Regions from separate parts of the Paenibacillus sp. FSL L8-0333 genome, predicted to be linked through region 1. Evidence: riboswitches for the same ligand, from Rfam matches in the RefSeq annotation. Region 1 holds a riboswitch; each other region holds the start of a gene.
The links. A riboswitch is a leader RNA that binds a small molecule or an ion and turns the genes downstream of it on or off. The one in region 1 is predicted to bind cyclic di-AMP.
Positions count from the first base shown of each region.

Region 1 (7,695 bases):
TACACTTACCTTCACTACTTAGGGTCTACCGTTCTTTCCCACGTCTGATGCGCTGCTTACTACGCCTCCCTCCATACACTTACCTTCACTACTTAGGGTCTACTGTTCTTTCCCACGTCGGGTGAGCTGCTTACTACGCCCCTTCTATACTCTTACCTTCACTACTTAGAGTCTACTGTTCTTTCCCACGTCGGGTGAGCTATATTTGATGCTGTGGTAGGGTAGGGACATTAAGTGGCGTTCTAGGTACAATATGCTTGTAAATGTTCAACATCCACCGGTTAGTAAAATACCAAAGGCTGGCTCATTCGTAGATTTCACTACTGATGAGCCAGCCTTTAGTTAGATATCCATTATATTAGGGAAATCCTCCCTAATATTCATCGATAATCGCTTTAAAATAAGGTTTTTAGGGAATTTATCCCTAAAAATTCATACAAATACCCATTTATGGCTAAAAACATCCTATTATTAGGGAAGTTTTCCCTAATTCACGTTCTAGGAGCCATAATTCCCTTCACTTTAGGGAGAATTTCCTTAATCCACGTTCTAGGAGCCATAATCACCTTCACTTTAGGGAGAATTTCCCTAAAGTTCTACCCAGAAAGACGTCCCATAGCCAGCTCATTCCCCCTGGCTATGGGACGCCCTTTTCCACATAAACGCTTCGCTTGTAAAGGTCTCCCTATAGATCAGCTAATCTGCTGACTGCCCTGCTGCTTCTCTAAGAAACGTTGAAGAATCGCATTGAATTGCTCCGGCTGGCATAGATTACTTGGATCTAATGCGTTCGGAATAATCGCCAACTGCGCATGTGGCAGCTGAGACACCATTTCCTTCATACAATTCACTCCAAATTCATTAAAGTCCCCTACAATACATAAAGCAGGACGTTTAAAAGCCTTTAAGCATCTGGTGTAATCAACATGGCTTGTAGCCAGTCTTTGCCGATATAGCTCCCGGGGACGTTTGTCCAGCAGCCCTCTTCTAATCTCATTGTAGGCCAGACTCCAGCGCTCTCGGTACATCATCCGAATCGAAGGCAACACCAGCTCGCTTGGGAGATAATACATTAGCAAACTGCAATATGCTGCCATAGTTTGTATTTTCCCTACAATTGTTGATCCGTGAGTCCTACAGAAGCTATCCGCGACCACAATGGCTTTCACACGCTCAGGATATTGTTTGGCAATATGCTGAACGACTAAGCCACCATAGGCGATTCCTACAAAAACTGCTTCACGAATACCTAGGTCATTCAACAGCATAATCAAATCCAGACATTGCGTCTCAATAATCTCATGTGGGGCCTCCAGCAGTTTACCAGACTTGCCATTCCCCCGTAAATCGCACAAAATCACTTTATATTTATCGGAAAAATACTCCAGCTGTGGTTTGAACATACTGTGTGTTAATCCATGTCCATGGATAAACACAACCGGAGTGCCAGTTCCATTGATTTCATAATAGAGCGAAGTTCCGTTCAGTTTAGCGATAGGCAAAGGTAACACCTCTTTCATAATAAATTCTACGTCTATATCTGCTTAAAAACGCAGCAAAAAACCACAGAGGGATTCTCTGTGGCTATTCATCACTAAACACGCCATTCATCCTCTCTCCATACGCTTACGAGGTTAGCTGTCGGATTCGGGCAGTGAGAGTTGCCCTACCTGCAGGGATGCATGTTATGCACCCGGAACAGGATTCACCCCATAACCAGTGCCGACTCTCACATCGGCTGCCAGTTGTTGGTTCCCCCGCTTTCCAGAAACGGAAATTAAGCGGATTGCTTATGTAATTGTAAATTTAAGATAATTGTCAGTTCTGAGATGAATCATACTCTTGTAAGGTTTGCTTGTAAAGGAGGGCTCTGGTCAAAATAATGTTGAAAGCAATGCTTTTCATTTCATATTGAGCATACTCTTCATTTTCTCTTTCTTTTGCTCTTGTTTACTCGTTTTATTTAAGAAAATGGCTCTGAACCAAGCCAAACGGAGGTTAAAACACCAGTACTTTCTATATAAAGGCCATCCTTTTCACTGGAGATATGAAAAAAGCTAAGCAGAATCAGAGGTATTCCCCTGTCCACTTAGCTTCCTCTTACAATACTATGGCTACAAAAGATCGGCGTTTTTCAATGCATGCTCCCAGCTTGGAAAAAAGAACAGCGCACTTCTCATAAGCTCAGGATCGCTCTGCTTTACTTGTTTTTTACTGATCGAGCTTCCGTCGCTTTGCAGCTTTTTGATCCGACTTAATACTTCATCAGCCTCCAAAGGAATTTCCATTGAAACACTCCTTTCTCAGTGACCTGTTTCCCTTCATTTTCTCCATAATATGTTTATTTATTCCGTACTCTTTATTTCCCCAGATTAAACCATCTGATAGATGGGTTGTTCAGCAATGAACCGGTTAGGAAGCATGGGATATTTGTCTGCTAAGATTTCAGCTAAATATTTCATTCCCGGCGCTTCACTCTCCGCATGACCTAACATGATGAGCGCTTTAGATCTGCCTTGGTGCCCTGCATCCCGCACATATTCCGGAGTCTCCCACTCTGGTCCCTCTCCAGCAATAATTAAATCAAGATTGTGATCATTAAAATGCGGAATAGCCATCGTCCCGCCTCCTCTGTAACCTACTAATATCCCTACGCGTTTGCAGGACAGAGACAGGTCACCGGCAGCGCGTACATAAGAGATCCCTAGCTTACTTTTAATATATTGAGCAGCTTCCAGTACAGTCATAGCAGGAATATTGAGAATCGTAGCAGCTGCTTGCTGCTCTTCCACGTATGCGGACCAATCTAGTTCTTGCAGTAAACCCACCATAATTCCATCCGGCTTTTGCCGATGCCAATAATCATGATAACGAAAAATAGCAATTTGGGAATGTTCGATCAGACTTTTTTTCGCATGATAAACCGGATCACCTTCTAACCACTCGCTCGCCGCATGATGGCTATAAAATACACCTTCATGCGTGATCAGCAAATTGGCTCCTAACGCTATTGCTTGCTCCACAACATTTTGTGTGGCAGAGAAGGCCGTAATAATCCCTGTGACTTCAGTTTCCGGTTCCCCTGGGTTCAGAATATCGACAGTGCCTTCTACCTGTTCCACAGTTCCCATTAAATCTTCCAGAATCGCTCTAATCGTGAGGCTCACTATCATCATCCCTCGATTCGAAATCTAATAAATCTTTCTGCCTTTAAGATCCTCAATTCCGCTCTTGCGGTAAAAATACGTATTGATCCGATCTCTCCATTCCTGCGCATGCTCTGCTTGCTCTTCAAGACGTTGCTTCACTTGCATATACAATCCACTATCCACGCTGCCTTCAAGTGATTCCCATGTCGCTAGAAGCTGTGCAGCCTGCTCAGCCCCCTCAAAATGAGTATCGTAGATATGCTGAATAATAGTTTGCCCCGATTGCAGAACATACGTGTATGGAACATGATGAAAGAACAGCAACAGCTCTTCCGGACAAGACGCTAGATTCTCATAATTTGATGCATTAAGCCCCATATACTGTCCGCTATAACCCGTTCCCGATTTGACTGAACGATCCACACCAATGCCCTTATGATCCGCATAATGGTACGTTCCCCACTTGGCGTATTCATACCCATCCACATTCGGCCCATAATGATGATCCGGATTAACCATCCAACCCACACCTAATGGAGCTGTGTAAGATTCGTAAATCCTCCATGAGTCCATCAACATCCCGCGAATAGCAGCCACTAGACCTTCATCAGTGCCAAAGGTAAGCCGAATCCATTCCTCAGCTATTTCTTTTGCCGTCAGCTCCGGATTCCAAATTAATCTTCCATATCCATACAGATTAGCTTGAGCTAACCCATGCCCCGTCCAGTTCATGTCATCTCCAACATTAGTTACAGCAGCCACACCATTATACTTATTTCCCCACACCGATCCGTCCACAATATGTTTCACAAGCGTAGTTTGCCCTCTGGCATAAGTATTGAAATCAAGGACTTCTTTCCACTGTGGAACAAGATAACAGAGATGCCGCTGCTGCCCCGTATATTCTTGAGCAATCTGAAACTCCATCAGATGATTGGTATGTTCCAGTGCGCCAAACAGCGGAGATACCGGTTCTCTGACTTGAAAATCCATCGGTCCATTCTTGATTTGCAGCACTACATTATCATTAAATCGGCCATCCAATGGTTTGAAATGATCATATGCCGCTCTGGCCCGATCTGTCTTACGGTCACGCCAATCCTGCTTGCAGTTATATACGAAACAACGCCAAATCACGATTCCGCCAAACGGCTCCAGTGCTTCTCCCAGCATGTTGGCGCCATCTGCATGGTCACGTCCGTAAGTGAATGGTCCTGGTCGATTTTCTGAATCCGCTTTGACCACAAACCCGCCAAAATCAGGTATCGCTCGATAAACCTCACTAGCCTTATCTTTCCACCATTTCCGCACCGCTGGGTCCAGAGGATCAGCTGTGTCCAATGCTCCGATCTGTATCGGGCTGGCGAAGTTAGCACTGAGGAATAGCTTAATCCCGTATACGCGGAATATTCCTGCAATCAACGCGATATCAGGCAAATATTGCTCCGTTATAAATAGAGATTCAAGCTCATGAACATTCACATTGTTAATCGAAATCGCGTTGATCCCCACAGAGGACATTAATCTGGCATAATCACGTAGCCGCTTTGTATCGTTAAGAAATTGATTGGACTCGTAAAAAAAGGAGCGTCCAGCATAGCCACGTTCAATACTGCCATCAAAATTATCCCAGTGATTAATCATTCGCAGGCCGTTCACCGGATTCATAGATAAATCTAGAGCGTCTATCTCGCTTTCTGTTCCTATCAGCCGTAAAAGATGGAATACACCATACAAAATTCCAACAGACGTTAAAGCACCGATAGCGATACATCGCTCAGTAGCGTTTGTACGTATAAGGAAACCTTCAGGACCTAGTGAATCGGTTCGCTCTCCTCCGAATACTCTACCAATTAACGGATTCCCCCCTTGGAAGGTTCCTATAACGATACACGGTCCTTCTGGTTGCGCTGTGAGCAGTGGCGCTTTGCCCAGCATAGAGGTCATCCCCTGTATGAATTCCGCGGCTGCTGCCTGAATCGTCTCGTTGTCCTCCGTTACAACCAACTCACCACACCAATTTAAATATTGATTGTATAGAGATCCAGATTTCAGCTTGCCATAGTTGAGCCAAGCCTCATAAGCGGTATTTGTCATGTATATTCCTCCCGTATAAATAACCCGCCCTGGATTAAAAAGGACGGGTTCAAAATTCGCAGACTTGAGCAGATTACCCGCTCTATAATTTGGTGACAGCGTTAAGCAATTGATGATAAGCCGGCTTAGGATTATGCTGCTCATCGAATAGAAATGGCCAATTTTTCCGTCCCCGAACAGGGAAGCCGTCCAGCCATGTATAGTCATCCGCTGCTCCCCAGAAAGTGACTGAGCTAATCACGTCGCGGTATTCTTTCAACAGAGCAAACATCGCTTCATACCGCTCTGCCTGCAGCTCGAGCAGTTCGGCAGGTGCAACCTTTAAATCCATGCGTTTGTCATCGAAACGGAACATGGATACATCCAGCTCTGTCAATTGGAGCTGAAGCCCTAAAGATGCATACTTCTCAATAGCAGCGCGTATATCGTCTAAGCTCGGATCGTATAAATTCCAGTGTGCTTGCAATCCGACGCCATGGATCGGCACTCCTTGTTCCAACAGCGACTTCACCATTTTATAGATTTTATCGCGCTTAAGGGGATTAGACTCGTTATAGTCGTTGTAGAATAATAAAGCCTTAGGATCGGCTTCATGAGCATATTCAAACGCTTTGCCGATAAACTCCGGTCCGACAATGTCCAGCCACTTTGACCGGCGAAGAAGTTCTTCTCCTTCATCTGCAATAACTTCATTTACAACATCCCAAGCATAGATATCTTCCTTGTAACGCCCAACCACGGTCTGAATATGTGATTTGAGCCGTGCAAGCAATGCCTCTTTGCTTACAGGCCCACCCTTCTTATCCTCAAACAACCAGTCCGTAGTCTGGTTGTGCCAGACTAAAGTATGCCCGCGCATAACCATATGATATTTTCGGGCGAAGGCAACCAACTCATCTGCTAGCTTAAAGTTATAAATATCTTCAAGCGGATGCAGACTTTCAAACTTCATCTCATTCTCAGCGGTAATGCTATTGAAATGATAGGCGAGCAAGTGCTCCTGTGATTGAATCGTCAACGGGTTAACGGCTGCGCCAATTTTGTAATCCTCAGCAAATATTGTTTTTAGTGCAGGTTCTGTGTAATCACTAGCTTGTCTCAACAAGTTCCCTCCTGACAAACGCATTTATATCAGTATTCGAATAATTAAGACTGATAATCGAACCAATCGAAGTAGGCAGGCACCTCAGCTACCTTGCCATGACCTGTTGCATATAATCCGATAAGTACACCCGTAAATCCATTTCCTTTTACAGCTTGAGGGGATAATGGATACGCTGCTGCTGTTGATAGCTTATTCCACTCCTGCCCATCCAAAGAATACAGGAAGCTGTATTCGGTAAGCTCAGCCTTAACTTTCAAATAAATTCGCTCGGCAGTAGTTGGAACCTCTGCCGCTGTATGGGTTACTCCATCCATGGTCACATGAGCTGTAATCACTCTTTGGCCGTTTTTTTGAACAAGTCCAATTTCATAATGAGCGTTCTCATCTAATCTGGCGCAAAGTCCAGCCTCCACATCAGCAATAGATGAAGCCATTTCAAGCAGTGTGCTCCATTCTGCTGAAGTATGCTGCTGTCTTCTGCCTACAAAAGCCACTTGGCCTACTTCACTGAGACCTTTCGGTTGTCCTCGAAGAGATAACCATCCCTGCCGTTCGTTTAAGGACCAGCTTCCCTCAGCCGGATTCCGCAGAAAGGCTAATCCCAGCGGCAATACATGTTCATCAAAATCATATCTTCCACTAGTCTCAGGTTTTGGTGATTGACCAGGTACACGTGAAACCTTCATTTCCAGTCCGACAGTGTCTTCATTATTATCGATCATCGGCCATCCGTCTTCAGTCCAGCTTACGGGAGCAAGGAAAGTCTCTCTTCCAAGCACAGTAAATTTTGCATCTACTAGTCTTACTCCAAGGAATACGGCCCACCAATCCCCGTTACGATCCTCAATCAAATCGGCATGCCCTAAATACTGAATGGGATTGTCAGTACCGCTGTGCGTCAATATCGGATGCGGCAATCGTTCAAACGGTCCATAAGGAGAGGAGCTGCGGCCAATGATCTCCCGATGTTCCTTAGCCGTTCCTCCTGAAGCCGTCATGATATAGTACATTCCATTTATTTTGTACAAATGGGGTCCTTCCGTCCAAGGTCCGCCATCCCCAGTCCAGATGACAACAGGTTCTGTTAATGCTGCTCCCGTAGCGATATCTATCTCATATTGGATGGCATGGGAGTCATAATCTGCCCCCTGCTGGGTGGTTACATATACTTTTCCATCCTCATCAAACATTAGAGAAGGGTCAATTCCTCCATAAGGAATACTAATCGGATCTGACCACGGACCCGCAGGGTCCGTAGCCGTAACATAGAAATTTCCTTTCCCGTGTACTTCGGTCGTTATCATGTAAAACGTTCCTTCATGATACCGGATCGTTGGGGCAAAT
Region 1 covers NZ_CP150186.1:5,854,062-5,861,756, forward strand. The annotation lists gene NYE72_RS26050 (alpha/beta hydrolase) at 693-1,502, opposite strand; cyclic di-AMP (ydaO/yuaA leader) riboswitch at 1,608-1,794, opposite strand; gene NYE72_RS26055 (hypothetical protein) at 2,115-2,288, opposite strand; gene NYE72_RS26060 (Nif3-like dinuclear metal center hexameric protein) at 2,373-3,131, opposite strand; gene NYE72_RS26065 (alpha-glucuronidase family glycosyl hydrolase) at 3,192-5,246, opposite strand; gene NYE72_RS26070 (endo-1,4-beta-xylanase) at 5,329-6,348, opposite strand; gene NYE72_RS26075 (glycoside hydrolase family 43 protein) at 6,393-7,695, opposite strand, start outside.

Region 2 (7,695 bases), 1.1 Mb from region 1:
ATCACAGCCATTCTAAAAATAACCGATTCAAATGGCATGGTCCTGTATGAAGCACCTCAACCCAAAGGAGTAACCGTCGTAGAACCTTCAGCTGCCTATGTACTGACTCGTTTAATGGAGGGAGTATTCGAGACTGGGGGGACGGGTAATCGTGTGGCTTCCATAATCAAACGTCCGGTAGCCGGCAAGACCGGCACCACGGATACAGATGGCTGGATGGTAGGTTTCACCCCGGAGCTATCAACTGCAGTCTGGGTTGGTTACGACAAGGGGCGCGACATCGCAACTACCGACGGACGGCGCGCAGCCCCCATTTTCGCCCAATTTACTGAAAAAGCGCTGGAAAATGTCCCTCCAAAAATTTTCCCTATTCCAGATGGAATAGTCAGCGTATACGTCAATCCGCAATCCGGCAAACTTGCTACAGCAGCATGTCCCGACAAAGAACTGGAAACTTTTATTAGTGGAACTGAGCCCACCGAATACTGCGAACTGCATGGCACAGGCTCCGCTCCTGCTGTGGATGACACACAAAGTAAGGTAGATTCTGCTGAAGAAAACCGTTCCCTGTGGAAGAACATTAAACGCTGGTGGTTGAATTAGCCTCTTCATTTATATTGAAGGGGTTTTTCTTTTTTATAAGTTATATATTGTAGTAACAACAGGATTGCCAAACTCAAATATCACTTATCGCACAAGGGATGTAACCGTTTTATTTATTATGCTTACCCCATTCTCTTAACTCTCAATTACTGCTATAATAGTTATTAGAAACCAAAATATAATGATGTAAATGAGGGACATGGGATGAAGGATACAGGCATGATCCGGAGTTTAGACAGTCTTGGGAGAATTGTGGTTCCCGCAGAAATCCGTATGACGCGTAATATCGACATTGGTGATCCTATCGAATTTTTTGTTTTAGACGAAAAAATCATCGTCCTTAGGAAGTACACCTCGACAGAGTGTACATTTTGCAGAAGCCACGACCATGTCACCTACTATAAAGAGCAGTTTATTTGTAGCAACTGTCTAAAAGAAATTGTCGATCCTGAACGCATGTCTCAATTGCCAGAGTCACGTGAAGATTTTGTTGTTGAGGCACCTGAGCACAACACCAGCATCCGAAAGTCAAAGACAGAGGAAATGTGCCAACGCCTGGAACAAGCTATTGAAGATCATCCCTATGCCAACCAAAAAGAGCTTGCAGAAATCCTCGGGATTAGCCAAGCGAGAGTGAGTCAGCTCAAACGCAAGCTTAGCAGCACAAGCAAATCATAAATTAAAAAGCTTCGACGCTCCTATTTCCGGAGGTCGAAGCTTTTTCTATATCGGATAACCCTTCTGGAGGCTCCTATACTATTCAGTCAGTGCAGCTTTAAGCTCATCTGAGGATGCATTCCACCATGCTTCATTATGAGAGATCAGAAGGGATTTGAGAGCCGACTTCTCAATGGCTCCAAGCCCTGCCACATCGATCTTGCGTTTAAGAGCTGCATCCAGCTTATTGACATGCTCGGCAAGAATTTTCCATCCGCGGCGCGCTTCTGTATCAATCCACATTTCACAGGCTGTGATTCCACCATAAAATTGAGCTTCCAATGTACGGTCTACCGCTACCCATACCACCCAAACCTGTCTTCCATTCGGTACATCTTCACGATTCATGGAAAATTTAATTCCTTTTTCCACTTTGCTCTTGGCATGCATGGCACCGATATCAATAACCGCCACATCACCATCAATAATGACAGGTGAAACGTTGTTGAGATCTATAGAGCCTGCTCCAAAGCCTTTATGTTTACTTTTAGCGTTCACAATATTTAAGGCAATCTGTTTCTTGCCCTCCGGTTGTATGTTGTCCACGAGTGCACACCCTTCCTCTTACGAATAATTTAATTTTAGCTAATAATGCGGCGATTGCAAACATATACATCCCGTAGATGCTTGTCACGGGAGGAATCACACTATGAAGTCACTGTCATTAAAGTACATCATCTTTGCGACCCTGGCCATCCTCGCGCTGCTGGGAGGAGGAATACGGGCCTTTTCAGGGGATAGCTCTACAGCTTCTGTTACTAGCTTTGCTTCAAAAGAGGCCAAGTCCTCCAGCGGCACAGCGCCTGCAGCCGTACCACAGCAGGTATTGCCTGAGAGCGCGCCCGTCCCGGCAGAGGAGGCTTTAAGCCAGCGGGTAGTCGAGTATCACATTGATGTCCAGCTTGTTCCTGACACAGAAACCTTAAAAGCTTCTGAGACAGTAACCTGGACACACCCCGGAGTAAAGCCAGTAAGTGATTTATATTTTCACATGTATCCAAATGCATTTGCCTCATCAGATACCACCTTTATGAAGGAATCCGGGGGGACGCTCAGAGGCGACAGTATGCCTGAGAATGGCTTCGGAAATATGACGCTGACCGATCTGCGCACGACAGAAGGAACTTCGCTAATGCAAAGAGTGCAATATGTCCAACCTGATGACGGCAATATCAACGATAGGACGCTCCTAAAGGTACATCTTCCTCAGCCTGTTAATGGTGGGGAAAGTGTAACACTTAAGCTTCAGTATGAAGTCCAGCTGCCCAAAATCTTTGCACGCATGGGTGCTTCAGGCAACTTCGTTATGGCTGGGCAATGGTTCCCTAAGCTTAGTGTATACGAGCCGAGGGGCACACGCGGAGTTAAAGAAGAAGGCTGGGACCTGCATCAGTATCACGGGACCTCTGAGTTTTACAGTGATTTTGGCATTTTTAATGTAACGATTGCCGTCCCTTCCAACTATACGGTGGCTGCGACCGGATTTCCTGTAAAAAATGCCAAGCTCAAACAAGATCAGAAAATATATCAGTTCTACGCCGATGATGTCCACGATTTCGCTTGGGCCGCTTCCCCTGATTTTACAGTAGCTGAGGAAGCCTTCTCTACGCCGGAGGTGCCTGGAGTACGAATTAAGGTGTATCTCGACCCACTACACAAAGATTTAAAAGAGCGTTACCTTCAGGCTGCCAAGGCTGCCCTGACCTACTTCAGCAAATGGTATGGTCCTTATCCCTACTCTACGCTGTCTATTGTCGTCCCACCTAAGGAGGGCAACGGTGCTGGAGGAATGGAATACCCTACCCTTATTACAGCCTTTGGGGCCGCGGATTCTTCTCCAGATACCTCACTTGAAAGAACCGTCATTCATGAAATCGGCCATCAATACTTCTACGGTATGGTAGCCAGTAATGAATTCGAGGAAGCCTGGCTGGATGAAAGCTTCACTTCCTATGCCGAAGACAGACTTATGGAGCAAGAATACGGTATCAAGTCTAATTTGCCTTTACAGGCCAGCCTGGTGACTATACCTGAGCCGTTAAATCTGGAAACGTGGAAATATGCAGGGGCGGATTCCTATAGCCGAAATGTTTATATCCGCGGCAAGCTTGTACTTAAAGATATCGAACGCCAGGTAGGTACCAAAGCAATGAACAACATCATGTCCTCCTACGCTCGTAAGTTCCGTTTCCAGCATCCTGCTACGTCAGATTTTCAGAAAGTCGTTGAGAAGGTAACCAAAAAATCATGGCAGGCCTATTTCGATGATTACATTTATGGTGATGGAGCGCCTGACTTCTCAGTAGATACGATTACTTTTAAAAAAAATAACAGCGGCGATGCTCCAAGCTACGAATCATTAGTGAAGATTTCAAACAAAGGGAGCGATTACGTTGATGTTCCCGTGAAATTCACATTCGCCGACAGCTCTTCGGTGCAGCGGGTCTGGAACGGTGAAGGAGTAGAGACTACGTTTCAATTGTTAAGCGATAAGCCTCTTCTCTCTGCTGAGATTGACCCTGAACATTCCATCTTATTGGAGAGCAAACATCTAAACAACTTTAGGCTGGCGGAAATAGAGCCCAAGACGCTCTCTCGCTGGACATTAAGTGTAACTAAACTACTTGAAACCGTGCTCGGAACTCTTGTCTGGTGAGGTGAATGATTGTGAGAACATCGATAACCCGCGGCTGGCAAAGCATGAAGGAGCAATTTTATATTTTAATTCTGCTCTTCATCTACCGACTGCTCTGGGGCTACTTTATGTATGGTTTCATCCGATCTGCTATTATTCCAATTCTACTGCGCTATCCGGATAAAGACGCCGGAGGCAGCGGTATGGGCAGACTGTTGTATTATATCGAGGGACAGTTCAGCTTGAATACGGACCCTGCGATACGCACTTGGTTATGGATGCTTCTGGCGCTTGTTGTCTTGCGACTTCTGCTTTCCCCTTTCATAAGGGCAGGATTGCTGCATGAGCTCCACCAGGAGCGAAAGGGCGAGCGTGGACTGTTCTTTTTCCCTGGCATGAAGATCTATGGACTACCTGTCTTAGTCTTTAGCCTAATCGAATGGGTGCTGACCCTGCTGCCGCTTTACTGGCTTGCTCCAAAAATGTACGGGCTGTTCTTATCCTCTTTGTTTAACTACGCTTTGTTACTTCATTTAGTACCATACGTATTGGCATGGCTTATATATATTTTTATCGTGCGCCTGTTTCTTCTATATATGCAGTTTGGTTACACCGGCGGTACAGGAATGTTCTCCTCACTGATCATCTGCTTGCGGTCACTGATTCCTGCTATAGGTGTTTCCATTGTACTTGGGGCGGGAGGCCTGCTCTTACTGCTAGTGTGCGGACTGACGGGTCTGTTCTGTCCCGGCCTACCGGCACTTATAATACGGCAAATCTCACCACTACCTTCTACGCTCTTAAAAATGTGGGGAATCTCTGCACAATATCATCTATGGCGTAGCAAAGCATTTCCACAATAAATCAACCTTATTTGACATAATAAAAAGGTCCCAATTCCTGTATTCAGGAGCTGGGACTTTTTCTCATTACGGATAACTTAAGAGTATTTGCAAAATCGTAAAAGCTCTGTTACAATAAGTCCTGTGCTATTAGTAACAATTTTGTAATCAATTGAAACGATTCCTACATAACTAAATGTATTTATCGTAAGTGTAACTGTCGAAACGTCATTCTCTGGTGCTTAACACGCCTAATTCCTTTGCACCGGGAAGTGGGGGAACCATATTTTGGGTGAATTGATCTCGCTTTACAGGGATCATAGGGAATCTTCTACCGAACCCTTAAGCTAACCTCGCAGGCCTTGGAAGGAGTACATCTTTTGAAAAGACATAATTTAAGAAAAAAATGCGTCGCTGCGGCGCTAGGACTTGTAATGGCATTATCTATTGGTGGAGGAAGCGCCTTTGCCGACTCTAAAATGGACTCTGTAATCTCAAAGACTATTGGAGTTGCCTATAAAACCGGAGGTACAAGCACTGCCGGATTTGATTGCTCTGGATTTACAAAGTATGTATTCAAGAATGTGGGTCTTACTTTACCTCGTACATCAAAAGCTCAATATAGCGTTGGAACTGCTGTATCCAAAAGCAATCTGCGTTCTGGTGATCTAGTGTTCTTTAACACACTTGGCAATGGAGTATCCCATGTCGGCATTTATGTTGGAAACGGAAAATTCGCACAATCGTCCTCTTCGCGTGGAGTGACCATCACTTCACTCAGTCAGGCCTACTGGGCCAATCGTTATGTTGGCGCTAAAAGAGTAATGAGTACTTCAGCTTATCAAGCTGTAGCCTTCGATTGAAACCTTCCTCACAATTACAACTATATGAACCTGAATCTGATTATGCCCGTAATCAAATTCGGGTTTTTCTTTATTCCATAATATATTTTTACACTATTAGAGCCCAATTGAAACACGTTTATTTGATAAAAATTGCAATTATATTAAAAATTAGGTCATTATTAACGCTTACATATGCCTTTCTACCGTAAAAATGCCAATTTTTCTGCATTAATATGTTAAAAACGATTGCCAAGCGGCTTTCTGTTTGTTACAATTAGCGCAGTGAGATTTTAGTAACATTTTTGTAATCATTAAGTTGTTATTTACAAAGGTTTTGTCATGTATTGATTACAAGCTAATCCTAATCAACAGTATGAGCCGAGTTTCCTAACTATTAGGAAAACGGGGGAACCAACTTTGGGTGAATTGACCTCCATTATATAGAGGGGTCATAGGGGACCTTCAACCGAACCCTTAAGCTAACCTCGTAGGCATTTGGAAGGGGTATACACTTTTGAAGAAGAAGTTAGCAGCAGCAGTACTAAGCTTTTCCATCATCCTCACCATCGGAGCAGGAAGCGCTTTCGCAGATTCCAAAATGGATAAAGTGATTGACAAGGCCATCGGTACTAAATACGTATCCGGCGGTATATCCACTAACGGATTTGATTGCTCCGGATTTACAATGTATGTGTTTGATAAGATTGGCATTAACCTTCCACACCAATCAGGTTCCCAATATCAAATGGGCACAGCAATCTCCCGTGATGATATAAGAGCCGGAGATCTTGTATTCTTCAATACAAGTGGCAAAGGTGTCTCCCATGTCGGCATTTATGTCGGTGAAGGTAAGTTCGCACACGCTTCTACCTCACGCGGTGTTACGATTAGCTCTCTGAGTGATAGCTACTACGTGAAACGCTACGTTGGTGCCAAGCGCATTATGAGCACAGACGCTTACCAATCGGTTGCTGCTGAATCGGAAGACAATGATGATGTGCAATAAATAACGTACATAGGCTCTTTTCCAAGGTACTCTTGGAGGAGAGCTTGTTTTTTTGTCTTATTACTTATTTACCCCTCTCATAATTTGTAAAACATTCCCCTCATATAAAGTTTCTGAGTCGAACCTCCCCCATTTTGTATATAATTAGTAATATAGCAATGTCCTCGTGAAAGGAGATCGTTGACCTTATGATAAATCCCTCGGTAACTTTTCATGTTGTTCCTATGGAGGCAATTCACGGAGAAGCTATTTGTAAGTGGAGCTATACGCCCCCATATAATATTTATGGCTGGATGCCGTGGGAGCAGATGCAGGCTCTTGGCATCGAGTTTGGTGATCCGCAGCTCCGGGAGGAACAATATATCTCCATATTAAATGAAAATGAGGTTTTGTGCGGATTCGCACAGTTGTTCCCGATGGAAGGAGTCGTCCGTTTAGGAGTTGGGATGCGCCCCGATCTATGCGGCCATGGTTTAGGCAAACTATTCGTAGATGCCATCGTCCAGACAGCGTTGAATCGTTATCCTGATCGTGAGATAGATCTGGAAGTCCTGACCTGGAACCAACGCGCCATTCGAACTTATCAAAAATGTGGATTTACGATTACAGATACGTATGAACGCCGCACACCTACAGGAGACAAACCTTTTTATTGCATGGTCTATGACAAATGATATTAAATACCAGATATTTCATAAGAATGATTGTATTCTCGTTCATTTTTTTGTCACAAACCCTATGATAACGCTTCACCATAAGCTATAATGTAGGGAGCAGCTTACATAGAAGGGACGAATTGGGATGCAGAAATGGATCATGAGCGGTTTGTTTTTTGCCGCCTGTGCCTTTGCGGTAGTACTCATGTTTACACTTCCGGGTAAAGAAGAGGTAGCAGAAGAAAATAAGCCCACGATGCCGGTAGTTCAACTGGACGCCGCAAAGGCAGAAGCAACCGTGAAAGCCAGCTGTATCACCTGTCACGGCGATCAGCTTCAAGGTGGAGTTGGACCAAGTCTTCAGAATGAAGGCGGTCAGCATGACGCTGAG
Region 2 covers NZ_CP150186.1:112,196-119,890, reverse strand. The annotation lists gene NYE72_RS00570 (PBP1A family penicillin-binding protein) at 1-603, shown strand, start outside; gene NYE72_RS00565 (AbrB/MazE/SpoVT family DNA-binding domain-containing protein) at 808-1,281, shown strand; gene NYE72_RS00560 (YwhD family protein) at 1,360-1,866, opposite strand; gene NYE72_RS00555 (M1 family metallopeptidase) at 1,970-3,976, shown strand; gene NYE72_RS00550 (hypothetical protein) at 3,988-4,818, shown strand; cyclic di-AMP (ydaO/yuaA leader) riboswitch at 5,036-5,174, shown strand; gene NYE72_RS00545 (C40 family peptidase) at 5,232-5,660, shown strand; cyclic di-AMP (ydaO/yuaA leader) riboswitch at 6,009-6,151, shown strand; gene NYE72_RS00540 (C40 family peptidase) at 6,196-6,648, shown strand; gene NYE72_RS00535 (GNAT family N-acetyltransferase) at 6,837-7,322, shown strand; gene NYE72_RS00530 (cytochrome c) at 7,450-7,695, shown strand, end outside.
Region 2: linked by a shared signal. The riboswitch ahead of NYE72_RS00545 (C40 family peptidase) and the one ahead of NYE72_RS26050 (alpha/beta hydrolase) in region 1 are both predicted to bind cyclic di-AMP.

Region 3 (7,695 bases), 2.1 Mb from region 1:
ACTTAATCGCTACCATATGCTGCGCATAACGAGTAGCATGATTCAAATCATGCACGACCATGATGATGGTACGACCTTCTTCCTCATTCAGCTTTTGCAATAGCTGAAGAACTTCGAGCTGATGCGCCATATCTAGGAAGGTTGTAGGCTCGTCAAGGAATAAAATATCTGTTTCTTGAGCTAACGCCATAGCGATCCATGCGCGTTGACGTTGTCCACCTGAGAGACGGTCAATAGGGCGATCATGAAAAGATTCCATGCCCGTAACAGAGATGGCGTTGGAGATGATGTTGCGATCCTCAGCGGTCATCGTGCCAAATCCCTTCTGATGAGGGAAACGACCGTAGCTGACCAGCTCAGATACCGTCAGACCGTCAGGAGCCGTTGGGTTCTGCGGTAGAATCGCTAGCTGCCTAGCAACCTCTTTAGTTGAAAAGTTATGGATCGATTTGCCGTCCAGCATTACGGTGCCACTCTTCGGCTTCATAATCCGGGCCATCGTTTTGAGGATTGTAGATTTACCGGAGCCGTTAGCACCTACTAGTGCAGTGATTTTTCCCGTAGGGATAGACAAGTTCAATCCTTTAACTATAGTAGCCTCTGCATACCCAATACTTAATTCTTCTGTATTCAAACGTTCTGACATGATCTACAACTCCCTTAAAAGTTTTATGGAGCTATGCTCCTAAGTATGAACTAATTTACGCTTTAGACTTGGCGAGTAAATATAAAAAGTAAGGTGCGCCAATAATCGCAACCACAATGCCAGTCGGAACTTCCGCAGGTTGCAACACCCATCTGCCGATGGTATCAGCGGTAATCATAAGAAGCGCCCCTGTCAAAGCACTAGCAGGTAATAACACCTGATGACGGGGTCCCACGAGCCTGCGAGCCAGGTGTGGTGCTATCAGGCCGACGAAGCCAATACCTCCGCTTACTGCGACGCAGGAGCCGGCAAGCGCTACGGCTGTTACCAGAAGGAGAATACGTTCCTTCTCCACACGCATTCCTAGACCTAATGAAGTATGGTCCCCTAGATTCAATACATTTAGAACCCGGGCTTTATAGAAGGCGAACGGTAACAGAATCACGATCCAAGGCAGCAAAGCAAGGACGAATCTCCAATCCCCACCCCATATTTTCCCGGCGATCCAAGTAGCTACAAATTGATAATTATTAGGATCAAGCCTAAGTGCCAATACAAGCTGGCAAGCATTGATTCCTGCAGCGACCGCAATCCCGATAAGGATCAGCCTTGTAGGAGACAGACCATCTGCCTTCCGGTAGGCAAGAATATAGATTAAAGCTGCGGTCAGGCCAGCCCCACCAAGCGCTAGGAGAGGCAAGACAAATACCGGAGCTGCGGTTGTAGCCGGAAAGAACGAGATGAAAATGATTACAGCAAAACCTGCACCAGCACTTATGCCCAGCGTAGCCGGTTCAGCGAGTGCATTACGTGCGAGACTTTGTAGAATACAGCCTGACACTGCAAAGCCCGCTCCAACTAACAATGAAATTACGATGCGGGGTAATCTGAAATCAAATAAAATAAGCTTTTGCTGATGTGTTCCATCACCCAGCAGTGTATGTAATACCTCCAGTGGGGATAGACGCATAAACCCTGTATTCATACTGACTATAAACACCACGACGATCAGTATAGCAAGGAGCGATAACACCGTTATGGTGCGTGTGCGGCGTTCTTTTTCATCTGGAGTAAGGGTTATTTTGGGCATTACAGCTCCCCCTTCCGCTTACTCGCTAAATAAATAAAGAAAGGTACGCCGATGATGGCAATTAAGGCTCCTAGCGGTGTCTCATACGGTGCATTTATCATTCTTGCGGCAATATCTGCAAAGATAATCAATAAGCTCCCCAGAACAGCCGAGCAAGGTATAATCCAGCGGTAGTCCACTCCAACGAAATAACGTGTAACATGTGGAATAATTAGTCCTATAAAAGCAATCGGGCCAACCGTTGAAACCGCACTTCCAGCTAAGATAACCACAACAATCATACATGCCAACTGAACTAACCTTGTCCGCTGCCCCAGACCAACCGCAACTTCTCTTCCTAAGCTGAGCAATGTAACGGATCGTGATAACATCATCGCTGCAATTAAGGCTACGGCCACCCAAGGGAATATAATCTTGATCTGAGTCCAGCTAGCTCCCCCCATCCCACCGGCTAACCAGAAGGCTATATCCTGAGATAAGTTGAAAAGAATAGCTACTCCCTGACTAATAGCAACCAATAAAGCACTAACTGCCGAACCTGCTAGTGTCAATCGCAAGGGGGTCAGGCCATTAAAAGAAAGCGAACCGATTCCGAATACGATAAAAGAGGCCACAGCGGCACCGATAAAGCAATACAACATTAGTGAAGTGAATGAGAGTGAGGGTGCAAAAGCAAATACTATTGCCAGCGCTACTCCTGCTCCTGCATTCAAGCCTAACAGCCCTGAATCCGCAAGCGGGTTTCTTGTCATCCCCTGCATGATAGCCCCTGCTACTGCGAAGCAAGCACCGACTAAGGCGCCAGCAATAGCACGTGGAAATCGCAGTTCTCTGATCACCTGATGTTTTTGTAAATCTGGATTGAAATGAAATATAGCTTCCCATACTGTAGCTAACTTGATATCTGCCGCACCCACTGAGACCGAAAGTGCCAATCCGAAGGCAATAGCAGCAAGTCCAAAAATAAGAATACCAATGGCAGCTGCCGGTCGGGTATGTAGAGCTTTTTTGGGTTCATTGTTAATACGATTTGCGAAATCTGAGGGTGAAACCATGGGTTGTCTCCTTATTCAATAGTTACAATGGTTTATATGATAACAACAATCATTCTCATTATCGCAAAAATATTTATGTTGTACAATTGCAGGAACGATTTTTCCGTACTATGGGATTGGTTTATAAAAAAATGGTGCAGATCTTTGTATCACGAGATACTTGATCTGCACGCCCTTCCCCACCGAAATGATCAGTCTCATTCATGGTGAATTACGACTTTTATTTCACAAGACTTTTTAGCACATCGTCAATGATTTTGCTGCCAGCGTTCGCACCACTGTAAAGCCAGCTGCTTGTTGAGCTCATTTCATGCACATTTCCAGCTTTTACAGCTGGGATGCCCTTCCAAATTGCACTATCTAAGATCTCCGAACCCTCAGTCTTATCACTATTTACAAGGAAAATATGATCTGCAGTCAGCTCAGAAAGCTTCTCTAGCGAGATCGGATTCCAAGTTGCTCTTGTTCCTACTGGGATCTCTGTTACTAAGTTAGGCAGCTTTACGCCAAGGTCTGTATATAATACAGCACCACTGCTGCGGGTTTCGTCTACAATATAGAAGTTTTTTTGCACCAACCATAGAATAGCCGCGGACTCTTGTCCAATAGCTCCTGCAAGCTGTTCTTTCGCAGCCGCTGCTTTAACATCATAATCTTTAATGGCTTTTTCTGCTTCAGGGGTTTTGTTCAAAATCTCACCAATCTTGAGCAAAGATTTGCGCCAATCTTGATTTAGTTCATCCCCAATTACATAAGTGGGTGCAATCTTATTCAACTGATCGTAAATCCCGTTCTGAACAGAAGACTCCGATGGGATGATAATAAGATCCGGAGCAAAGCTGGTTACAGCCTCTAACGGAAGATCGTAACTAATTGTAGGAACATCCTTCAATTCAGTGGCCAGATAATCCTGAACGCCATTTGTAACTGACCATTGAGCTACTGGAGTCACACCCAGAGTTACCAATGAGTCTTCCAAATATGAACCCAGGACGCGCTGTGGATTAGCCGGAATCGTTACTTCATGGCCCATTGCATCTGTTAATGTCTTAGGAGCAGCAGGTGCCTCTGTAGATTCTGCTGTAGGAGCTGTTGTAGGCGCTGTTCCTGCATTTGATGAACTTTCAGCATTATTATTACCACAAGCGGAAAGTAATAGCGTCATCACTATTAGTCCGCTCATTGTCACTTTCATGCTTCCTGATCTTTTTCTGTTAAGCCAAAACATTAAAAACCCTCCTATATGTAACTGCTTTGATATTCAAAGGTGACCTTTACCTCTGCTTCACTTTTAAATGATATTGATTCTCATTCTCTGTGTCAACATATAAATTTCAAATTCTGTGGATTTGCAACAATTTCCTTCATATAAAATACAAAAGAGGTTATATTCCGAACGTTCCGGATATAACCTCATCTTTAATCTTCTACTTATTTATTTAAATGATAAGGGACAGTCGCTACTACAACGTCCTTTTGATTCATTAGATACGAGCGGATTAAAAAGCTGGTCTGATTATGAAGCACGGCTTGCCACCAATGTTTGGTAATAAACTGTGGAATCAGAATCGTGATGTGATCCGTCGCAGCTGTCTTCCACTCAACCGTATCGATAAACTTCACTAACGGACGAATGATACTACGATATCTGGAGCGAAGTACAATCAGGCGTACGCCTGGATTCCATTCCTCCCACCGTTGCTCCATCTTATGAATGTCTTCTTCATCAAAGCCTACATACACAGCAACAACATTATCTGTTAGAGACTTCGCATAGCTGATGGAATGTAATACAGCACGTGTAACCCCTGCAACAGGAACAACTACAGTACTTCCTTTAATTATAGGTTTATCAGTAGCCGGACATATACGCAGTTGATCCGCAGTGTTCAAATAGTGCTTATGAATACGGTGGAACACGAACATTACAGCAGGTAAGAAAATGAATGCCATCCATACGCTTGAGAATTTAGTAATAATAAATATAAGCGTAATCGTCAATGTAGTCAGCATACCGATGGTATTTACAACAAATCTTTTCACCCATCCAGCAGGTCTTGTTTTGATCCAATGCACCATCATCCCCAGTTGGGATAAGGTAAAAGGAATGAACACGCCTACCGCATAAAGTGGAATCAAACCTTCCGTATTCCCATGGAATGCAGCCACAAGTATGATAGACATAACTCCTAGAAAAATAATGCCGTTTGAGAAGCCCAGGCGGTCACCACGGACCATAAATGCGTGTGGCAGATATTTATCTTTTGCAAACATAAAGGCAAGCAGCGGAAACGCTGAATATGCTGTATTAGCTGCCAAGAACAAAATCACTGCTGTAATCCCTTGAATGAAAAAGTACAATCCGCCACGGCCAAAGGTCGATTCAGCGATCTGAGAGACAACCGTAGCCTTTTCATCTGGCACAATACCATACCAATACGCCAGCACAGTGATTCCGGTAAACATAAAGCCAAGGATAAGTCCCATGATCATTAGCGTCTTGGCTGCATTCTTCTCAGCCGGTGCTTTAAAGTTTGGGATCGCATTAGATACGGCCTCAACCCCCGTTAGGGCTGAACAACCAGAGCTAAACGCTTTTAATAGTAGAAACAAACTTACATTAGATACGGCGCTGCCTATTTCAGGAACATTCGCATGCGCGCCACCCATTGCATATTTAACGATACCGGAGATAATCAGAACAACAATCGAAACCACAAACAAATACACTGGAATTGCGATGAACGAAGCCGATTCAGTCACTCCGCGAAGATTAATGATTGTTAATAGAACGATAACAGATACAGCGATGAGAACAGTATGATTATGAAGACTTGGAAAAGCCGATGTGATCGCATCCGTCCCTGCCGAGGCACTAACCGCTACGGTAAGAATGTAATCCACCAATAATGAACCCCCAGCGAGCAGCCCTGTCGGAATACCAAGATTGCTCTTGGCTACGATATAAGCTCCGCCTCCTTGCGGATAAGCAAAAATCGTCTGCCGATAGGATAAAATCAGGATGGCCAGCAGGCCCAATACGGCTAATGCAATTGGCAGGGAATACCAGATGGCAGTAAACCCGGCAGCCACCAGTACAATCAGTATTTGTTCCGTTCCGTAGGCTACAGACGAGAGCGCATCAGAAGACAGGACAGCCAGTGCTTTAACCTTGGATAACTTTTCATGATCGAGTTCATTCGACTTCATCGGACGTCCGATCAATAGTCGTTTTACCTTGCTTACCATGGTGGATACAGTTCCTTTCTTTGGGAGCTGAAACGGAATTTCCGTGCGCTGTTTTCATCGGTGGATTTCATAAATGCAGACACAAAAATAAGCATACGGAAATGATCCGCATGCTTATGCATGGTCATTTTCCCACCTTGCTTACGAGGTTAGCTGGCGGATTCGGGCTGTGGTTATAGCCCTACGGTACAGGTCTGTTCGACCCGGTTCCGATTCACCCCATTGGCATGAATGCCAAGTTTGGTTCCCCCGTTTTTCCTAAGAAAATTCAGCGCATATTCAACTTCTCACAAGGTCTAATATTAGTCTACAAAGTGCCTACAGTAAAGCGTTGAAAAAAATGAAAAAAGAATGAAAAAACATCCAATAAGCTCAAATATAGCGTCTTATTGGATGCTCTCTTTCATTATCTTCAATTATCCCTCTAGCCCGTGATTTTAATACCTTTTCAGCTTTTTTGTAACTTCCAAAGCGAAAACTAAAATCCTAAGCTCTCCTCTGCATCTACTTCAATCATTTCTTCTTCCTTACGTCCATACCAAAGAAGGAGACTAATTAGAGCAAAAGCGATTAAAGCTAACAAAGGAATCGTAATAAATCCGAAGTAGTTCAAGTAATCTTTATTACAAGGAACACCAATTGTACAAGGTAGAACTTTACTTAACGCTGGAATCTTCTGTTCCGCATAATGATAGATTGAGATACTGCCACCAATCAAACTTAATGGAAGCACATAAGGAATGATGCGCTTATCTCCACGGAAAGTGGCAATTCCCAACAAAAATAACTGCGGATACATAAAAATCCGCTGAAACCAGCAAAGCTTACAAGGTTCATATTTCAAGACTTCACTTAAATACAAGCTACCAGCTACAGCAACCAAAGAGACAAACCAGGCCAGATAGAGGCAGTTACGCTTGCAAAAAGATAGGAATTTTGTCACTTTGCCTCCACTGCTTTTGCGGCGGTGTTAATTTCAGATGTAATCGCTTCAATATCGAAAGGTTCAGCCGTTTTCACCCCATTAATGTAGAGCGAAGGCGTAGTTGTCACGCCTGCGTCAGTTGCCAACTGAATGTCTTTCTTCAGCTCATCTGCATAAGTTTTCTCTTGGATGTCTTTACGCAACAGATCGTAATCGATCGCTAATTTCTCTTTTTCAGCAAGGCTTATCAAGAAATCCTCAGTGGCCCATTCGTCGCTCTCATCCCCTTGCTGCGCATATACAGCATCATAGAACTTCCAGAATTCATCCTTATTCTGATGGTATACAGACAATGCAGCTAGTGAAGCTGTCTCAGAGTCAGGACCAACGAAAGCCATATTTACAAAGTAAAGAGCTGCTTTTCCCTCGTTGACAAAATCTTGAACAATTTTCGGTTTCATGGAGCCAGCAAACTGGGAACAAGCTGGACATTTGAAATCGCCAAATTCAACAAGCTTAACAGGTGCATCCTCATTACCAATCCTAGGTAGCTCACTGTAATTGAATTCTACCGGTTCTCCTGTAGAGACATTCTTTGCTGCATCTTTCGAAGCTAACATAAACAATCCAACAAAAATGATAACTACTACAGCTATTGAACTAATAACTAAAATTCTCGTTTTCTGCTTCTGTTGCTCCTGTTCTACCCGTCGTTTCTCTTGTTTGCTCA
Region 3 covers NZ_CP150186.1:3,711,743-3,719,437, forward strand. The annotation lists gene NYE72_RS16530 (ABC transporter ATP-binding protein) at 1-646, opposite strand, end outside; gene NYE72_RS16535 (iron ABC transporter permease) at 702-1,736, opposite strand; gene NYE72_RS16540 (iron ABC transporter permease) at 1,736-2,791, opposite strand; gene NYE72_RS16545 (iron-hydroxamate ABC transporter substrate-binding protein) at 3,012-4,019, opposite strand; gene NYE72_RS16550 (APC family permease) at 4,223-6,040, opposite strand; cyclic di-AMP (ydaO/yuaA leader) riboswitch at 6,165-6,324, opposite strand; gene NYE72_RS16555 (disulfide oxidoreductase) at 6,519-6,983, opposite strand; gene NYE72_RS16560 (DsbA family protein) at 6,980-7,695, opposite strand, start outside.
Region 3: linked by a shared signal. The riboswitch ahead of NYE72_RS16550 (APC family permease) and the one ahead of NYE72_RS26050 (alpha/beta hydrolase) in region 1 are both predicted to bind cyclic di-AMP.

Region 4 (7,695 bases), 110 kb from region 1:
ATAACTGAACAGCAGCCCGATTACGGTCAGCTCAATCGGACGGGAGCTGATGGGATAGATCGGATATAACGTATGGCCAAACGCCCAAACCAGCGTGGTGATCAAGCAAGCGACGAAAGTGTTCCGGAACACCTTTTTCAGCATAGGGATTCCGAAAAAGCGATAAATGGCTTCCTCAGATAAACCAGCGAGCCATGCGACGATAGGCAGAAGCCAAGCATATCTCATGTTATAAGGAGACTGGGTGGCGTCTGTAGTAGACCAATTGTGCAAGGTAAACGATAATATGATGAACATAACCGTCTGCACCCCTAGCAGAACGAAAGCCCACATGTATCCAGCCCGGATACTATCCAACACATATTGTCCATAGCCGGGCTCTTTGGCGCGGGGCCAAGGGTTCATGCCTCCCTCTTTTCGCCATAGGCCATTGCCGCCCACTAAAGAGAAGTAAAGCAAGGAGGACATCAGCAGGCTGTATAAAGCATAAATGATAAACATAATGACAGAGGTAATCTGTGCTTCTAGCCCTTCGCCTGTTGATTCAGGCAGCATATTATAGGTGCTGATCATCATGATTACAAAATAGGCTGAGCTTAGGAATACCCCACGTTTAAAGGAAGTATGCTCTCTTCTAAGAATACTGTAGACGAGTGCCAGAATTCCTAAAATCAGTGTGGGTATACCGTAACCGAATAATGTCAGCTTTTCCGCTAAAGAGGTCTGTCCTTGTACGTAGGAGGTATGCCAAGCCGGTGCAGTGAATCCGGCATTAAAGCTGGAGACCTGCTCTCCACTGAAATCAAAATAATAGTGCAATAAGGATTCGCCGACCTGAACAGTGCTATCCGTATACACCAGCCCATGGCTTCCTGTATTCGATTCAATTTGTAGCTTGGCAGGATTTACTTCCCATTCCTGAAGCCAAGGACGAGCAAGATTCTCCTTCTGCGCTAGAGTGAGGTCAGCTCCCTTGTCCTCTTTTGCACCAACGGAAGCAATGCCAGACCCCTCTTCGGAGGCAACTTTTGCAGCCTTTGAGAAAGCGACAATCTCGCCGGTATACATATTGAGGTCAACGATGATTTGCGGCTCTTGATCCGCTGACGGAGTAAGCGTTGCACGAAAGACATCAAAAGGATATTTTTGATCCAATTTTTTCTTGGTGTAGTCCTCCACAAGCTTCTCGCGAGACATATAACCATAAAAGGAAGAGTCCGTCTCGTAAAGTACATTCCATTGATCGTTTGGTGCTTCGGTGTAATTGAGCTTTTGTTCTGCGAATAATACGGCTTGGTCACGGGCTTCTGCCTTGCTAATAACGGTGGTATCTTCCCCTGTAGAGCTGCTTAGCAGCGAAGGGGAAATCTGAAACATAATAAATAGAATAAGACCGATAATGCCCGAGATGATGAGCCTCTTGGAGAGGGCACGTTGCTGTAGGGGCTGGCCGACGGGATTCATGTAACGCCTCCTTGTTATGTACTGACAATGTTATGTTCCATTATAGTATTAGTGCCTGGCTGGTTACAAAAAACATTATATGTTCTTTTTATGGGTAATAGAGATAGTATAGAATAGTCATGTGAATTTATACCATGAATTTTATCGTGTTCATTTGTGTACGAATGGTGAGAATCGGTGTAATTGCAGGGAAAACACGGAAAAGTGATGAGAAAAGGTACTCCATTTGATGCAGTCTCTTTAAACCGCATTTTTTCATGTGAATGAGCATTAATTGTGTCTTTGTGAATTCACTAAATAACGTATATAATTTGTATGCAATTGTATAGTAGCCGAATTTCTGGTGAAAACGGGGGAACCATAAGAAGTGATGAAAAGTGGAGTGTACACGATAAATGGCACTTTCATCAGGGGTGAATTTCGTTCTAGGAACGAATAGGGCAGCCTGCATAGTCCGAATCCGTCAGCTAACCTCGTAGGCTAATTTACTGCAGGAACCAAGTCAGCATTGGTTTTCCAGTGCTTTTTTTGTTGGAATTTTTGATAAGAAGGTGAGCAAATGGCTTCACAGTTTCGCAGGATTTCTGAATTTAAGTTTCTGAAGCTCTCGCCGCCGCAGATACTGGTGCTGGGTTTTGCATCGATTATTTTGATAGGGGCCTTGCTGCTTATGCTCCCCATCTCAAGCACAAGCGGGAATTCCGTGAAATTTATTGATGCATTATTTACTTCAACTTCGGCAACCTGTGTAACAGGGCTTGTTGTGCTGGATACCGGAACTTCGTTCACGATTTTTGGGAAAACCGTAATTATGATCCTAATCCAGATCGGCGGCTTAGGGTTTATGACCATGGCCACTCTATTTTCACTGGTGTTAAAGCGTAAAATATCTTTGCGGGACAGGCTAATCCTACAGGAAGCCATGAATCAAGGCTCTATGGAAGGAATTGTGCGGCTGATCCGAAGAGTCCTCATATATTCTCTTGTCATAGAAGGCTGTGCCGCTTTGCTGCTGTCTATTCGCTGGGCTTTTGATATGCCACTGGGAAAAGCGATTTATTATGGCATATTTCATGCGGTGTCTATGTTTAATAATGCGGGGTTCGATATTTTTGGGGATTTTCGCAGTTTAACTGATTATGTATATGATCCGCTTGTGAATATTATTGTGATGTTTCTGATTGTCTCCGGCGGGATTGGTTTTATTGTAATGTCAGATCTGGTGGAGTTTCGGGTAACCCGCAGGCTGTCTCTACATAGTAAAGTTGTCCTGTCCACCAGCACAGGGCTGATTCTGATCGGAGCTCTGGTTATTTTTATATTCGAGTTTACTAACACTCGTACCCTAGGTTCACTGAATTTTGGCGGTAAAATATTATCGGCCTTCTTTCAATCCGTGTCTCCCCGTACGGCTGGCGCGAACACAGTAGATATTGCTGGACTTCGGCAGGCTACACAATTTTTTATAGTGATTCTTATGTTTATTGGTGCTTCTCCGGGCTCAACGGGCGGCGGGATCAAGACAACAACCTTTACGATGATGATTGGTGCTGTAATTGCTATGCTGCGTGGACGGGAAGATGTTGTGTTGTTCCGTTATCGGTTGGCTCAGGAGCGCATCTACAAGGCATTAACGATCACGCTGCTGGCTTTGTTGTTAATCGCCTCTGTGTCGATGATACTCTCCACAACTGAAGACAGTAATTTCTTGGCAATCTTGTTTGAGACGACCTCCGCCTTTGCTACGGTAGGACTGACTATGGGGCTAACTCCGGAACTGTCAGCGATCGGTAAGATTCTACTCTGTCTGACGATGTTTGCAGGTCGGCTGGGTCCACTAACCTTAGCGTATGCACTCGGTCCAAAACAGGGTAAACCACTGTATAAGTATCCGGAAGGTAAAATAATTATTGGATAGGAGTTAATTAGAAATGAAAGCACAGCAATTTGTAGTAATCGGCTTAGGTCGCTTCGGTTCAAGCCTGGCGCTTGAGCTGATGGAAATGGGCTACGAGGTGCTCGGCATTGACCACCATGAAGAACGCGTGGAGGAAATGAGCGATCAACTGACGCATACGGTAGTAGCAGATGCTACAGATGAGGGAATTATGCGCTCGCTTGGTGTACGGAACTTTGATTGTGGGATTGTTGCGATTGGTGACAATATGGAGAGAAGCATTCTGGCGGCCATTTTGTTGAAGGAAATTGGAGTCAAGCAAGTGGTGGCTAAGGCAATCTCCATCCTTCATGGCCGCGCACTGTCGCGGCTGGGGGTTGATCGGGTTATTTTTCCGGAGCGGGATATGGGGATTCGTGTGGCACACCAGCTGGTGACGCCCAATTTGCTGGATTATATTGAACTGTCCAAGGATTATAAAATTGTCGAGCTGACCGTACCGTCCTGCATGAACGGCAGAAGCTTGTCTGATTTAAATACAAGAGCTAAATATGGCTGCAGTATTGTTGCCCTGAATAGGGAAAGTGGAATAATCGTCGCTCCAACTGCCCATGATTATTTAAGTGAAGGCGATGTTATGGTACTCATTGGTCCTAATGAAAGTATTGACCGTTTTGAGAGTGAAGTTGTGAACCAAGAATCATAGGAAAAGAAGCTGACTCAAAAGTAGTGAATTCTACTTGGGGGCAGCTTCTTTTTTATGGAGTAAAGAGTAGGAAAAGTAATGGATTTCACTATGCCATATGGCTATAGACCACGCGTAGTGTTCTAATATATTGGTTTGTGCGGTTGACGAGTTGTTAGGTGTGATATTCGTACGGCTGTAGTAGATGATTTGTGGTATCTGTGACGGTGGAATATGGGCGATATGCGTTCTTTGTTTGTACGATGTACAGAGTGGGTGTAACTAATTAGGGAAAACCTCCCTAAAAATAGCCGCTATTCGCTCTAAATGAACGACATTAGGGAATTCCTCCCTAATAAACAGTGGGATTCCTTTATTAGTTACTCAATCAGCCGAAAATTAGGGAAGTTTTCCCTAATTATAAGTCTGCTGAACAGAAATCTCTAAATTTCAGGGAGAAATTCCCTAATTACGCAATAAGTGCTTCACTTATTGCCTCATTTGGAGATCAATAGGTGCGCCCCTTGATTCATTTGGTCCGGCTTTACTGCTCACGTTCTGTCAGAAACATCTCTTCGGTTACTTGCACCAGACTGCGAGCCGCCGTGCTCATGCTTCCATCGTCACGGTAAATCAGGCAGGTGGTCCGTTGAGTCTGCTCCAGCTCCTTGATATGTAAGGACACCAGTCCGCCGCCGTTCAGCAGCTCTGGACGCAGATAAGACTTTGGCAGCAACGCAGCCGCTTTGACAGTCGGAAGCAGCCGCACGATGGCTTCGAAGGAGTCAATCTCCATGCGCACATCGGGATCAATCCCGCAGCGCTGGAATAGATCGTCCGTCAGGCGCCGGTACCAGGTACCCTTTGAGAAGAGAATCATAGGCAGCCGGGATAGATTATCCATGGTTAGCTTGGAAGATAAATTTAAAGGATGCTGCTCTGAGACGACCAGTCGCAATTGATCCTCAAACAGAGAAATGCAGCGTAACCCGGGTTCTTGAATAGAGGAAGCGATCAGACCTACATCTGATTTCCCCTCACTAACTGAGGATACGATCTCATGCGTTCGGCCTGTAATCAGCTTCAGCTCTGCGGTCGGATATTTGTCCATATAAGCGTTAACCAGCGGCGGAAGCGTGGTCTGCAGTGAGGTAAGACTAGCCCCCAAGGTGACAAGCCTTGGCTCCCCCTCTTTGAATTTAGAAAGGGCTTCCAGAAACTTGGAACGCTGCTGCCGTTGTTCAAGCGCATAGGAATAAGTGAGACGCCCAACCTCGGTTAACTCCAGTCGTTTGCCATAACGATTAAACAGTGCGACCCCCAGACGTTCCTCGAGTTTAGAAATTTTGCGAGACAAGGCGGGCTGGGATAGATTGAGCTGGCGTGAGGCCCGGTTTAAGCTGGAATGTTCCACAACTGCTGCAAAAACATCTAAATCGTCAAACATAATTGAGTTCCTCTCCTAATGCGATGTACGATCAGTAGTGATGAAATTCATAGCCGTAAGAGTAACTGTTCTTATTACATAAGGAAAATCAGGTTATGTCGGAAAATGTTGTTTCGCTAAATGAGAATTATTATCATATAAAATCTATTCTTATGCGTTTATTGTATAACGTTTAATAATTAGATTGCAATTCCCTTATAAGCGAAAAAAGAGTAACATGAAAAGTGACACAAGATATTCACATTTTGTGAAAAATAAAACTAAGTCCGGTAAACTCTAGGATAACGGTAAATTAAGGAATTATGTCATTGGATTGTCAACGTTATCCTGTGTCAAATGTAGTTCCGGCGGTGAATACCCATTAATGAAAACGCTGTTTTAATCGGAAAGGGGTTACTTTGTATGAAAGGATTTTATTCCAGAAAGATTCATTCCTTGCTAGGCGTTATCCCACTTGGAGCCTTCTTCATTGAGCACATGATGACGAATTTTGCGGCTGTAGAGGGTGGCGCTTCCGGTTTCACTGACAGCGTGTTATGGCTGAACAGCTTACCGCTCGTCTTCTTCCTGGAATTGTTCGGTATATGGCTTCCTCTGCTGTACCATGGGGTATACGGACTTTATATTGCGTATCAATCCAAGCCGAACTTGAACCGTTTCAACATTGAAAGAAACTGGCGTTATACCCTGCAACGGATTACAGGTATTGTTACCTTTATCTTTATCGTCTGGCACTTGTTCCAAACACGGGTTCAGGTGGCAGTGGGTAATGTGGAGCACGAAGAATTAGGCGGTCTCATGCATGATATCGTGACTCAGCCACTTCTGCTGACACTGTATATTATCGGTATCGTTGCTGCATGCTTCCACTTCTCGAACGGTCTCTGGTCTTTCTTAATCAGCTGGGGAATTACCGTCGGTCCTCGTGCACAGCGGGTATCTTCTTACCTCTGTCTTGGCATATTTGTCTTAGTAACGTTCATGTTCCTGATTTCGCTGGTTACTTTCCGTGACAGTGAATTTCAAACTGCAGCAACTATTGCCCAGTCCATAAAGACCTTCATTTAATTTAAGAATCCTTTCTGATATTTTCGATAAAAGGAGTGAACTATCATGGCAACATCCGATATCATTATCGTGGGCGGCGGTCTGGCCGGCTTGATGGCTACCATCAAGGCAGCGGAAGCTGGTGCGCATGTCCATTTATTCTCATTAGTTCCTGTAAAAAGATCACACTCCGTATGCGCGCAAGGCGGCATCAATGGCGCGGTAAATACAAAAGGTGAGGGCGACTCCCCTTGGGAGCATTTTGACGACACTGTCTATGGCGGTGACTTTTTGGCGAATCAGCCGCCCGTTAAGGCGATGTGTGAAGCTGCGCCAGGTATCATTCACCTTATGGACCGGATGGGCGTTATGTTCAACCGCACACCGGAAGGTCTGCTCGATTTCCGTCGTTTCGGCGGAACGAAGCGGCACCGTACAGCTTTTGCCGGCGCGACAACAGGCCAACAGCTGCTGTACGCGTTGGATGAGCAGGTGCGCCGGTGGGAATCTGAAGGTCTCGTAACTAAACGCGAGAACTGGGAGTTCCTTTCGGCTATTATCGACGACGAAGGTGTATGCCGCGGCATCAGTGCCCAGAATCTTAAGACGATGGAGATTGAGACTTTTCCTGCGGATGCTGTTATTTTGGCAAGCGGCGGGCCGGGTATTATTTTTGGCAAAACAACGAACTCCGTTATTAATACAGGGACAGCCGCAAGTGCGGTGTACCAACAGGGCGTACATTATGCCAACGGAGAATTTATCCAGATTCACCCAACCGCTATTCCGGGAGATGACAAGCTCCGCCTGATGTCGGAATCGGCACGTGGCGAGGGCGGCCGTATCTGGACTTATAAAGACGGGAAACCGTGGTATTTCCTCGAAGAAAAATATCCGTCCTACGGTAACTTGGTGCCGCGAGATATTGCTACACGTGAGATTTTTAATGTGTGTGTGGATCAAGGGCTGGGCATTAATGGCGAGAACATGGTGTATTTGGACCTCTCTCACAAGGATCCGAAAGAGCTGGACGTGAAGCTTGGCGGGATTATTGAAATTTACGAAAAATTCATGGGGGATGATCCCCGTAAAATACCAATGAAGATCTTCCCGGCTGTGCACTATTCTATGGGCGGCATGTGGGTTGATTACAAT
Region 4 covers NZ_CP150186.1:5,741,524-5,749,218, reverse strand. The annotation lists gene NYE72_RS25605 (CPBP family intramembrane glutamic endopeptidase) at 1-1,464, opposite strand, end outside; cyclic di-AMP (ydaO/yuaA leader) riboswitch at 1,785-1,960, shown strand; gene NYE72_RS25600 (TrkH family potassium uptake protein) at 2,024-3,382, shown strand; gene NYE72_RS25595 (TrkA family potassium uptake protein) at 3,396-4,067, shown strand; gene NYE72_RS25590 (LysR family transcriptional regulator) at 4,591-5,493, opposite strand; gene NYE72_RS25585 (succinate dehydrogenase cytochrome b558 subunit) at 5,896-6,561, shown strand; gene sdhA (succinate dehydrogenase flavoprotein subunit) at 6,607-7,695, shown strand, end outside.
Region 4: linked by a shared signal. The riboswitch ahead of NYE72_RS25600 (TrkH family potassium uptake protein) and the one ahead of NYE72_RS26050 (alpha/beta hydrolase) in region 1 are both predicted to bind cyclic di-AMP.